Regions from separate parts of the Sodalis sp. (in: enterobacteria) genome, predicted to be linked through region 2. Evidence: predicted binding sites of a transcription regulator. Region 2 holds the regulator's gene; each other region holds the start of a gene.
The links. The regulator CRP, encoded in region 2, controls carbon source genes, mostly activating them, when cyclic AMP is high. The targets are predictions, from matches to a motif close to ATGTGANNNNNNTCACAT.
Positions count from the first base shown of each region.

Region 1 (4,087 bases), 510 kb from region 2:
GAGGCCGCTGCCTGTCAGGTTTTATCGCAAGCTCCAGCATGGATGCGCGGTTTTGTAGCCAGAGGCGTTAACGTTTCCCCGTTGCACCGCGCGCTGTCAGGGGTGCGATGACCCGTCCGACGGCGGACTAATGCATTACCCATATGACATTGTCCCGCATGGTGTCGCCGCCTTTCCTGGTGTCAGGCTGACGCAATACCTTCTCTTGAAGCAAGCCTGAGGTTCTTCTCGTGCCCGATATGAAGCTTTTTGCTGGAAACGCCACCCCGGAACTGGCGCAGCGTATTGCCAACCGTTTATATACCAGTCTTGGCAATGTCGCCGTTGGCCGTTTCAGCGACGGCGAGGTCAGTGTGCAAATCAATGAAAACGTCCGCGGTGGCGATATTTTCATCATTCAGTCCACCTGCGCGCCCACTAATGACAACTTGATGGAGCTGGTTGTGATGGTGGATGCGCTGCGCCGGGCCTCTGCCGGTCGTATCACCGCCGTTATCCCCTACTTCGGCTATGCGCGTCAAGATCGCCGCGTCCGTTCCGCTCGCGTGCCAATCACTGCTAAAGTGGTCGCCGATTTTCTCTCAAGCGTTGGCGTTGACCACGTGCTGACAGTTGATTTGCACGCGGAACAGATTCAGGGTTTTTTCGACGTGCCGGTGGATAATGTGTTCGGTAGCCCGATTTTGCTGGAAGATATACTGCAACAGGATTTGGAAAATCCGATTGTCGTTTCCCCAGATATCGGCGGCGTGGTGCGCGCACGCGCGATAGCTAAGCTACTTAGCGATACCGATATGGCAATTATAGATAAGCGCCGCCCACGCGCTAACGTGTCGCAGGTCATGCATATCATTGGTGACGTAGCGGGTCGCGACTGCGTGCTGGTGGACGATATGATCGATACCGGCGATACCCTGTGCAAAGCTACCGAAGTATTGAAGGGGCGCGGCGCCAAGCGGGTATTCGCCTATGCCACGCACCCGATCTTCTCGGGCAACGCCTTTGACAATATTAAGAATTCGGTGATTGATGAAGTGATTGTCTGCGATACCATCCCTTTAGATTCGGCCATCAAGGCACTGCCTAACGTGCGCACGTTAACATTGTCGGGCATGCTAGCGGAAGCGATTCGCCGCATCAGTAACGAAGAATCTATATCAGCGATGTTCGAACACTAACCCCCTACCGCGCGCTACCCATTCCCAGACGCGCGGCACGTTGACGTGCTTTGCCAAGCCATCGCGACTTATTAAGGGTTACCAGTCACTCAACCACTGCGGTTTCTTGAAAAGTACAGACTGTTTGTTGCCCACAGCTCACCTAAGCTTCACTTAAGCTTCACTCATTACCCAAATGCAGCACGGGTCGTGTGATGATTGGCCACAGAGAAGCCGCTCGCCCGTTTAGGAAAAATCAACGGTCGTCGTGCCGCTGCGTCAGGTCAGTCTGTCCTACCGCGGCATTACAGGTTAATGGTAGCGGCCGTTATGGTTTTTGGTGGCGCATCAAAGCGCTGCGCCACCAGTCGGAAATTTCCTCGTGACTGCCCATGCGCGCGCTCGCGAGCTATAAACAGTATGCCAACAAAGATGCTACAATGCCGTCGACGGCCATTAAATTAGGCATGTAGATTTGGGGTAGTTGATTGATCACCGATACGGCGATGCTGGCAACCATTAGTCATCCCCTCGCCCATGAGGCTATTGCTGACCAGCATTTCTAATTTACGTTTCATGTTACGCCTCCTAATTGTGCGGATGCCCTTGCTCGGCGTCACTCCTTTCGCTAACTATTCCTATCACTGATTAAAGCATAGCCAGAGTTGAACCTCACCTTGTGGTGACGATCACAGACTATTCAATAAATTACACGAATCGAGGCGATCCGTGACATCGTTGGCGGGCCGTTGATTTGAAAAGCCTTACTCCGGCAGAGTAAACTGGTGTGCAAACCCACAGATTGAGACCAAGACGTGACGATTAAATTAATTATAGGACTGGCCAATGCCGGCGCTGAGTACGCCGCAACCCGCCACAATGCTGGCGCCTGGTATGTCGAGTTACTGGCAGAGCGCTATCTGCAAACGTTAAAAGAGGAAAGCAAATTTTACGGCTACACTGCCTGTCTGACCCTCGGTGGCAATGGTGTTCGCCTGCTGGTCCCGACGACTTTTATGAATCTCAGCGGCAAAGCAGTAGTAGCGATGACCACCTATTACCGCATCGCACCAGAAGAGCTCCTGGTCGCGCACGATGAACTGGATCTGTTGCCCGGCAGCGCTCAGCTAAAGCTAGGTGGCGGGCATGGCGGCCATAATGGCCTAAAAGACATTATTAATCGCCTGGGCAACAATCCCCTATTCCACCGCCTGCGCATCGGCATTGGCCATCCTGGCGACAAAAACAAAGTGGTGGGCTTTGTGCTCGGCAAACCACCCGCGGCAGAATTACGGCTGATTGATAGCGCTATCGATAAAGCGGTGCACTGTACGGAGATTCTTATTGCCCAGGATGCTACGCAGGCTATGAACCGTCTGAATGCTTACCGACCCGGTTAAACGCCAGGCGTCGAGTAATGCGCGGATTTTGTGTATAATGAACTTAGAGTGATCTTATGTCGACATTGGCATTTGACTGGCTGATAATAGAGCTATTTAAGGTAAAATGACCATGGGTTTCAAATGCGGTATTGCCGGGTTGCCTAACGTGGGCAAATCCACCCTGTTTAATGCGTTGACCAAGGCGGGCATTGAAGCGGAGAACTTCTTGTTTTGTACCATCGACCCCAATACTGGCGTGGTGCCGATGCCCGATCCGCGCATGGATCAGTTGGCGGAAATCGTCAAACCGAAGCGTATCGTGCCGACCACCATGGAGTTTGTCGATATCGCTGGTCTGGTGAAAGGCGCGTCCAAAGGGGAAGGATTGGGCAACCAGTTTTTGACCAATATCCGTGAAACCGAAGCGATCGGCCATGTTGTGCGCTGCTTTGAAAACGACAGTATTATTCATGTGGCGGGGAAAGTCGATCCAGCAGAGGACATCAATGTCATTAACACCGAGCTGGCCCTGTCCGATTTGGAGACGTGCGAACGCGCCATCCACCGAGTGCAAAAACGCGCCAAAGGTGGCGACAAGGATGCCAAGCTGGAGCTGTCTGTGCTGGAAAAGTGTCTTTCACATCTGAGCAATACCGGCATGCTGCGCACGCTGGAGCTGTCGAGAGATGAGAAAAACGCTATCCGTTATCTCAGTTTTCTGACGCTTAAACCGACGATGTACATTGCCAATGTAAATGAAGACGGTTTTGACAATAATCCTTATTTGGATCAGGTGCGTGCTATCTCTGCAGCCGAGGGATCGGTGGCGGTCGCGGTTTGCGCTGCGGTAGAATCGGATATCGCTGAGCTCGACGACGAAGAGCGCGATGAATTCATGGCGGAATTGGGTCTTGACGAGCCGGGCCTGAATCGCGTCATTCGCGCCGGCTATGAACTGTTGAATCTGCAAACTTATTTCACTGCCGGGGTGGAAGAGGTGCACGCCTGGACCATCCCGGTGGGCGCTACCGCGCCGCAGGCGGCAGGAAAAATTCACACCGATTTTGAAAAGGGCTTTATCCGCGCTCAGACGATTTCTTTTGCTGATTTCATTACCTATAAAGGAGAGCAAGGCGCCAAAGAGGCCGGCAAAATTCGCTCCGAAGGGAAAAAATATGTGGTTAAAGACGGCGACGTTATGAATTTCCTGTTCAACATCTAAATAAAATTTGTTATCCCATGATGTTGGATACCTTATCATAAAAATAACTAAAATCCACGCACTGACATGGATTATTTTGTCCCATTTAGCTAATGCATTAGGGACAATTACTCAGTTACCAACCTATCTATTCATTCACTTGTTCACTTACCGCCCGCGGTGAACTTATCTATTTTGGCGATTAATTAGCGGTCTGCTGCTAATGCTTGCCCTCTATGTTGTCGGCAAAAATAAAGCGCAACAGCCCATATTAAGGGTATGGATATCCATGCGTTTGGTTACCTACAGTACGTTTATTGCATCGTGTCGATTATTTGACTCACACC
Region 1 covers NZ_CP132913.1:547,196-551,282, forward strand. The annotation lists gene ispE (4-(cytidine 5'-diphospho)-2-C-methyl-D-erythritol kinase) at 1-111, shown strand, start outside; gene GPOALKHO_RS03020 (ribose-phosphate pyrophosphokinase) at 231-1,178, shown strand; gene pth (aminoacyl-tRNA hydrolase) at 1,973-2,557, shown strand; gene ychF (redox-regulated ATPase YchF) at 2,670-3,761, shown strand.
Region 1: a site for CRP is predicted at 1,835-1,852, ahead of pth (aminoacyl-tRNA hydrolase). Genes of this name have one in related genera too.

Region 2 (4,087 bases):
CGATCAGCAATCCCATTGGCCAGAACGAAAGCGCCCAAGCCCGCCGCCCTTTCAGCGGCCGACCGATCACCCTACCAAGCACGAGCCAGACGGGCGCTAGAGGACGATATTGACGGCGGCGATGCCGATGCATTCGCGATCACCGACCCAGCGAACCACGCTTTCGGATGGAGAAATTGTATGTCTTGATAAAATGGCACCAACTTTTAGCGTAAAATGCAGGGCGTAAAGGGTGATGAGACTGCCGACACCACAAGCCCGACAACAGCATGCACTGCATGCCAAGCACCAACGGCATGGGACGCAAAAGGCCGACATGGGCGGCCGATAAAACAGACCCAACTCCATCTCCACATATCCCGTACTATATCCCGCACTATTGCTCCCGACCATTCGGTGAAAGTTCGTCACGCTTCACCCCGGACCACCGCCGGAGAAATATCGAAAATAATCATTCCATGGGAGGGGTTGTCCCGCCACGTTATATAATTTGAGCGAATCGTTCACGTTATATAATTTGAGCGAATCGTTTGTGCTGCGCGAGAACACAGATTATGGCGAGTGGGAACAAAGCCTGCAACAGAAGGTAGCGGATGTGTTACGCCAGGTGCAGTCCGGCGAAGCGGTGCTGACGTGGTCAGAGTTGCATGAAAGCATTAGTATCATACGCGCGGTCAGTTCTGCCCCGATTAGCGACGGCGATGCAGCTCTCCCCGCCGCTGCCTCGACCGGCCCTGGCGTCCGCATGGCGGAAACAAGCAAGCCTGCGGTGGTCCTGCAGCGCCAAAATGTGATAACAATAACTTTCGGCCGCCCGCACGTCATATGACAGAGGTTATCAATACTATTAAGGTCTCATCTATGTCAGCACAACGTCCAATTATTGCAGTTACCAGCTCTAATGGCACCGGGACTACGACCACCAGCCTGGCTTTTCACAAAATCTTTCAACAATTGCACATTCGCGCAGCGGGGTTAGAAGGCGATAATTTTCACTATTTCACCCGGCAGGAAATGGATTAGGCCATGTAAAGCGCGCGTTTAGGTCTGCACGTGAGTTATTTCCGGATGTGAATAACCCCTATCTTCTGGAAAACCTTTTATGAAGAAAGCGGACGCGGGCAGGCGCGCAAATGTTTGCATGCCCACGACAAAGCGGTTTCTTATAATCAGGTCCACGGCCCCTCACTCCCCTGGCAGCCCCTGCCGGGGCCTACCGACCTTCTATTCTACGAGGGGCTGCATGGCGGCGTTGTGACCGAGCATAATGACGTTGCGCGGCACGTGGATTTGCTGGCGGGGTAGTGTCGATAGTCAATCCGGAGTGAATTCAGAAATTAGTGCGCGATACCAACGAGCGGAGAGCGGAGCCACTCCCGCGAAGCGATCATGGATTCCGTAGTGCGATCCATGGAAGATTATATCAACTTCAACTTTATCATGCCGCAATTTTCCCGTACCCATACCAACTTTCAGTAAGTGCCCATAATGGACACCTCCGATCCGTTCGTCGCCAAAGCCATCCCCGGCGCTTGATGAACGCTTTATGGTTATTCACTTCGCGGCCTGGACGTCATGGATTTTCCCAAGGGATCTTTTATTTACAATATCAATACGTTGGCGGTATCAGGCGGCAAATGGGTCTTGGTGATTGAATTCATCATGGCGCCTCTAGTCAAGCAATTTTCAAAGCTGTGTGTGGATGATACTGGCGGCTTTTCCTGCATCAGCGAGAGCGAACAATTTGATTTGGGTAAACAGACGCGGAGGTTAACTTGACCTCACAGTCGTGCGCATCGGCATGCCCCTTTTGCAGAATCGAAACCACGTCAATGGCACTATAGCCATCGGCGGACATAAGCAGCATTTCGATTGAACTTGGAACCTTTTCACCACTGTTGCCATCCATAATAATCTGGTGGCCCGAGGCGGATTTGCCGATAAAAGATAGCCTTTCCACCCTATTACTCGCGCTTGCATATCGTTAACTTCTGATAATATTCTTTGTGGAAGACTACCTTTGCTGCCAAACTGGCAATGTAACCGCAGATGCATCATGCTGAATCGAGACAACACAAGACAGTCTCTTAAAGCTATGCTAAAAACAAGGCAGGATCAAACTCACTGACAGTGAAAAGCAAGAGAGCAATCGAAATGTCATCAACATCGGACCCTGATAAGTTCCCTTGCGAGGTTCCGTTTATGAACGGAAGACATCATAATAACACCTTACCTTACAGGGAATACGCCGTTCATAAACAGAGCGGCGAGACAAAAGAGGATAACAACTAATGGTTCTCGGCAAACTGCAAACAGACCCGACTCTCGAATGGTTCCTGTCCCATTGCCATATTCATAAGTACCCATCGAAGAGTACGTTGATTCACCAGGGTGAAAAGGCAGAAACGCTCTATTATATCGTTAAAGGTTCCGTCGCAGTGCTTATCAAGGACGAAGAAGGCAAGGAGATGATCCTCTCCTACCTGAATCAGGGGGATTTTATCGGCGAATTGGGGTTGTTTGAAGAGGGGCAAGAGCGCAGCGCATGGGTACGAGCAAAAACGGCCTGTGAAGTGGCTGAGATATCCTACAAGAAATTTCGCCAGTTGATTCAGGTCAATCCCGACATTCTGATGCGTCTGTCTTCACAAATGGCCAGCCGCCTGCAGGTGACCTCAGAGAAAGTTGGCAACCTGGCTTTCCTGGATGTGACGGGGCGTATCGCGCAAACGTTACTGAATTTAGCCAAGCAGCCGGACGCAATTACTCACCCTGACGGTATGCAAATAAAAATCACCCGGCAGGAAATTGGCCAAATAGTTGGCTGTTCACGGGAAACGGTCGGCCGTATTTTGAAAATGCTTGAGGATCAAAATCTCATCTCTGCCCACGGGAAAACCATTGTCGTTTACGGAACCCGCTAATCCCCTTTCACCACAGGCATGGCCAGGATGGCCATGCCTCTTTAGCTGACTTATGTGGCATAGACTCATCTATCACCCCGAAGTGAGTTATGCCCTGAGTTATGCCCTGCAGGCAGACCATTATGCTTTGCCTGCCGGTCGCCGTCGGACTGTGTTCGGCAGCCTGCAGCAAGGTCTGCTGTTCTCGCTGGTACCCGCCTGCGCAACATCGCCGAACCTGATCAGCTCTATGAGTGTTTTAAGCGGCTGGTGGTCGGTTGCTCGCCGTTCGCCATGAGCTGTATTTTCCAGGGCTGTTCGGTGTCAGCGGCGAAATACGCCTGCTACACGACCGCTTGCTGCCGGCATTGCTAATTGCCGCGGTATCTACCCTGGGGTTGACCGGCAATGTGCCGCTTTGGCCGCCGCTACTCTATCTGGCGGGGAGCGCCTGGTATGGGCTGTTTGACGCGCTGTGGTTCCGGCTATGGCACGAAGTACAACTTGCTAACTCAGCACACCGACGGACAGTGCGCTGCCGACGCTGTTCGCCCGTCAGAAAGGCTATCAATCAGATTGCCCAAGTGTATTGGCAGTTGAATATGCTCTCGCCAACCATCTCAACCACACAAAAGACTGTTGCGGGCCTTCCGGGTCGCGTTGGATTTGCAATATCGCGGTGAGTCTACATCAGCCGGTAAAGTGCAAAAGCTGGTTCAGCAAAGCCACGCCGAGCCGGTATCACGCTACAACGCGCGTATCGTCGCCGCCCTGTCGGCGCCGGAAAATTGCCTTCTACCATCCGGATAACCCGGTGGCCAGTTCTGCTAAGCAGTATCTATTGCCTGTTATGTCCAGCGCCTCTCTGTCATCATAATGTGATGGCGAATAACCAGCAGCAGTTGCCGTTCTGGCCGTCGCCGTTCGTTATTGCTCCTTGAGATCGATAGCGCTGCGCAACATCGTCCGCCTGGCTTCATGCTAGCGATCGGTAGCAGTTTGAACCCAGCGTTCAATCTGCAGATGACCATCATGTTTGTCAGTCAGAATGGTTGGCAGAGGGGGCTGTAAAACGACCATCAGGCGCTGGAGCGGAATCTCCGGCTCGCTCACGCTACTTATGCCCACATGCGGGTCAACCAAGCGCACAACGCCTTGTTCACCTCCCTTAGCCGGCAATGCAG
Region 2 covers NZ_CP132913.1:1,062,091-1,066,177, forward strand. The annotation lists partial or broken gene GPOALKHO_RS05780 (YheU family protein) at 491-667, shown strand; partial or broken gene GPOALKHO_RS05785 (phosphoribulokinase) at 862-1,479, shown strand; gene GPOALKHO_RS05790 (hypothetical protein) at 1,576-1,779, shown strand; partial or broken gene GPOALKHO_RS05795 (hypothetical protein) at 1,766-1,980, opposite strand; gene crp (cAMP-activated global transcriptional regulator CRP) at 2,292-2,924, shown strand; gene GPOALKHO_RS05805 (FUSC family membrane protein) at 3,182-3,586, shown strand; partial or broken gene GPOALKHO_RS05810 (hypothetical protein) at 4,023-4,087, shown strand, end outside.

Region 3 (4,087 bases), 380 kb from region 2:
TTATAGATGGAAAGTAGGATATACAGCAGCGCCAGCCAGGTGAATTTGAACAGCTGACTTTTAAACATTGGGAAGTTTTTCGTTTGCAGCGCGTCATAAAACACCCGGTTCCATTGGTTGAATAATACGCTTAAATAAACGATAGCCAAAGACAGAATAATAATGACGGCCAACAGGCCCCAGGCTTGCCATTTTTCTTCTGAACGCCAATACGGCGCAACGACCTGCCAAATGTCCCGCCAGCCAGCTGTTTTAATGTGGTTTGCTTTCATAACCTCTGATCACATTTATTGTTTAAACAAATATGATACAATATTATTGTTCATAAATTCGCAGGATTAGTAAGTAAACATGTAATACATTGGAGCTGGCGAAACACTAGAGTGCGTCACAGGACGACAGGTCGCACTCCAAGCGGGACTGCCGCTCAGCGTGCTCGCCTTAGTCACCTTGTGGCCATAGCTAAACATCGCGCACGCGATTCATGGTTTCAATAATGGGCGACTAACGCCTCCCGCTCCTACTCCTCGCCTATGGCGATCCATTATGCTTGCCCTGTTCGTAGATAAGGCAGCAGCTCGATTTTCTCGATATTGCTTATATGCTGGGTAAACTCACCGAGCATATGGGTTGGTTTATCGTCGTCCGGTCCAGCTAGGTACTACCACATAATGCAGCCAGGTGCGCTTGTTGATCTTGGCTAGATGGCGAGCGAAATCCAGAGTGCGGTAATTGGATACTCCGACCATGAATATTGTCATTCATCTTTTTAATATCCAGCATTACCAAATCGGTGACCTCCAGCAGTTCGTCAATTACAAGATCGTAGCGACGAACAAAACCGTTGATGTCCAGAGAGGTGTTGATGCCATCGGATAGCAGGCACGGAACCAATCGCGCACACACTCCACCTTCAAAATCGCTTCGCCGCCAGACGCGGTAACGTCGCCGGCCGCGTTCATGAAATGGCGCGGAGGTGTTCACTTCGTACATGATTTCCTCAACGGTGATCTCTCGCCCGCCGTAGGTATTCCAGGTGTTGCGATTGCGGCAATACAGACAGCGTAGCAGCCCTGGGAAAATGATAAAACGAATGTTAGGGCCATAGACGGTACCGAAGGATTCAAAGGAGTGAATACGACCAGTAACAGACATAGCGAGGCATTCTCCATTTAATAATGGAATAATAAGTTTTGGCTGAAGACCTCACTTTCATAGTGCGTTTATTTTCGCCCTTCACGGGTGATGAGGGTCCTTATGCTACTCTTTGGCCAGCGAGTTGATGCGTACCGCATAACCGGATGCGTAAATAGTCCAGGTTCTGGCAATCTTCCGGATGTGCTATGGCTTTCCGGTTCACATCACGTTGATATTCAGATGTTGACCGCCTTCAACGCCGGCTTCATGACAGAAATAACCATCCATCAGACCAGCCAGGTTGGCCTTACGCACGTCATCGTTTTTACCAAGTACTTTTCGGTAGGATGGAGGAGGTGTAGGAAACCAAGCGGCGCGACGGCCGCCGTTCGGGGTATTCCCGGCTTTCTTACCACCACGTTAGAAGTAATGATCAGAATTGACTGGGTCAGAATTGTGCCACGGTATGTTGTCAACTTATTGATTTTATTCATAAATCGTTCAACCAGGTCGCAGGCGATGTCATCGACGCGCGGACCGTTGTTACCAAACTGCGAGTATTCGCCTTCAATGTTGAAGTCGATAGCCAGGCGTCTTCGTCGCGGATGGGGGCGATTTGGCATATGTAGGCATATGTAATAGCGGACAGCGAGCCGGCGGCGATGGACAAACCGGTGACAGTGGTTCCCATTTTGGAACGAACTACATTTTCAGTTCTTCATCCACGCCGCCATTGACAGCGTACAGCATGGTTTTCGCCAGACTGGCGCGAGCGCCGAAGAACTGCATTTGTTTACCGATCACCATCGAGCTGACACGGAAAATTGTCCGCCCAGCCAGGCATCGAAGGCAAAATGGGAAACCCTTCACCCTCAATGGCGATGGCTTCATTACGACGGGATAGCGCGCTAGAACCGGCTGTGGAGGAATGGGTGATAAACTGATAGCATCCGCGATGCTACGGTTTTTGACGCAGCACTCAAACACCTCGGATAGCGCCTTCACCCGGGCTTCGTTGGCTGTATTGTCTGCCGATATGCCGTTAGAAATACAGGTTACCGACAATATTCGCTGGAATGTAGATCGTGGTGCCGTCGGACGACTGGTGGCTGATTCTTGTCCGGATCGTAAAAGCGCACAGATAATCGTTCAGGATTCCGCCCGGCAATCCGCCGTCGGCTGGAAGCGCGAACCAGCACTCGCTTGGATAATGCACAAACTCGCCGCTGTCGACCAGTTGCACCAAGAGAAAAATCGGCGAAATAGTTGGTGGAGAGGCTTCAAAATACTCACCCAACACTGAGGCTGGTGCCGCTTTTCGTATCTCCTCCTTCCGTTTGTAAAGCATAGTGGCAGTTGCGATCGCGGATATACACCAACCAGACAAGGTCTGTGTCATCCGGATCACTTATTGCTCCATGTATTCTCTTAAGCATCAGGTGTTGCGGCCGGCTGTGAGCAGTGTTACAACCATGGTAGGTTAATTTCGTGGTATTATTGGCAAATCGTGGTGGGTGAAAATGAATCAGGTGTTTAATTTTAGCTCTGGTCCGGCAATGCTGCCGGCGGAAGTGTTGCGCAAGACGGAACAGGAATTGTGTAATTGGCATGGCCTGGGTACATCGGTCATGGAAATCAGCCATCGCAGTAAAGAATTTCTCGAAGTGGCGCAGTCCTCAGAACAAGACCTACGCGAGCTGCTGGTGATCCCCGACAATTATAAGGTTCTGTTTTGCCACGGCGGTGCGCGTGCGCAATTCGCCGCGGTGCCGATGAATCTGCTGGGAGATGTCGCCAGCGCCGATTATATCGATGGCGGCTACTGGTCGCGCAGCGCGATAAAAGAAGTGCAAAAATATTGCGACCCGCGGGTGATTGATGTCACCACTAAAATAGACGGCCTGCGTGCGATTAAACCAATGCGCGACTGGGCCTTATCCGCTGACGGTTCCTATGTCCATTATTGCCCGAATGAAACTGTTGATGGTCTGGCCATTGATGAATTGCCGGATTTCGGCGATCGAGTTGTGGTGGCGGACTTCTCCTCCACGATCTTGTCGCACCCCCTGGACGTCAGCCGTTTTGGCGTAATCTACGCCGGCGCGCAGAAAAACATCGGGCCGGCCGGGCTAACGCTGGTCATTGTGCGCGAGGATCTGCTGGGACGCGCGAACAAAGCATTGCCATCCATTCTTGATTACAGCGTATTAGCCGAAAACGATTCCATGTTCAATACGCCGCCGACCTTCGCCTGGTATCTCTCGGGACTGGTGTTCAAATGGTTGAAAGCGCAGGGCGGGCTGGCTGAAATGGATAAACGGAACCAGGCCAAGGCGTCCTTGCTGTACCGCACCATTGACGCGAGCGATTTTTATCGTAATAGCGTCGCGCCGGCTAACCGTTCGCGCATGAATGTGCCGTTCCAATTGGCGGACAGTAATCTGAATGCGCTGTTCTTACAGGAGGCCAAGGATGCCGGCCTGCATGCCCTGAAAGGGCATAGGGCGGTGGGCGGCATGCGCGCATCACTGTACAATGCCATGCCGCTGGCAGGCGTGCAGGCTCTGGTGGACTTTATGCTGGGGTTTGCTCGCCGACACGGGTAACGTTCGCCGCTGTGCCGTGGCCGCACGCGGCGGCGTAGTCGATTTGCCCGTTGCCACGCTGTAGTACAATACCAATGACAGTCAACCATTGACCGTAGATCACTGGTCGTTAATCGACTGCGCCGTTGAGCGGTGTGTGAGGCTGTCAACTGAACGGCGATGGCTGTTGCTGGTGTGTTGTTTTCCACTTGCGTTACCTGGGCTTCGATTTGTCGCCGGGCGGCTCCACATTGCCCGCGTAGTCCTAGTTTGTTGTTGGTGTATGATGGCGTTGCTGCAAAGTATTTTTCTATAATGGCGAAGCTAGCCTTGGGTCGGCCGCTGCCAAGTCATCTTTGCGCCGA
Region 3 covers NZ_CP132913.1:677,482-681,568, reverse strand. The annotation lists gene GPOALKHO_RS03730 (ABC transporter ATP-binding protein/permease) at 1-272, opposite strand, end outside; partial or broken gene GPOALKHO_RS03725 (radical SAM protein) at 548-1,155, opposite strand; partial or broken gene GPOALKHO_RS03720 (pyruvate formate lyase family protein) at 1,261-1,953, opposite strand; partial or broken gene GPOALKHO_RS03715 (YcaO-like family protein) at 1,953-2,236, opposite strand; partial or broken gene GPOALKHO_RS03710 (30S ribosomal protein S12 methylthiotransferase accessory protein YcaO) at 2,267-2,522, opposite strand; gene serC (3-phosphoserine/phosphohydroxythreonine transaminase) at 2,658-3,743, shown strand.
Region 3: a site for CRP is predicted at 2,530-2,547, ahead of serC (3-phosphoserine/phosphohydroxythreonine transaminase). Genes of this name have one in related genera too.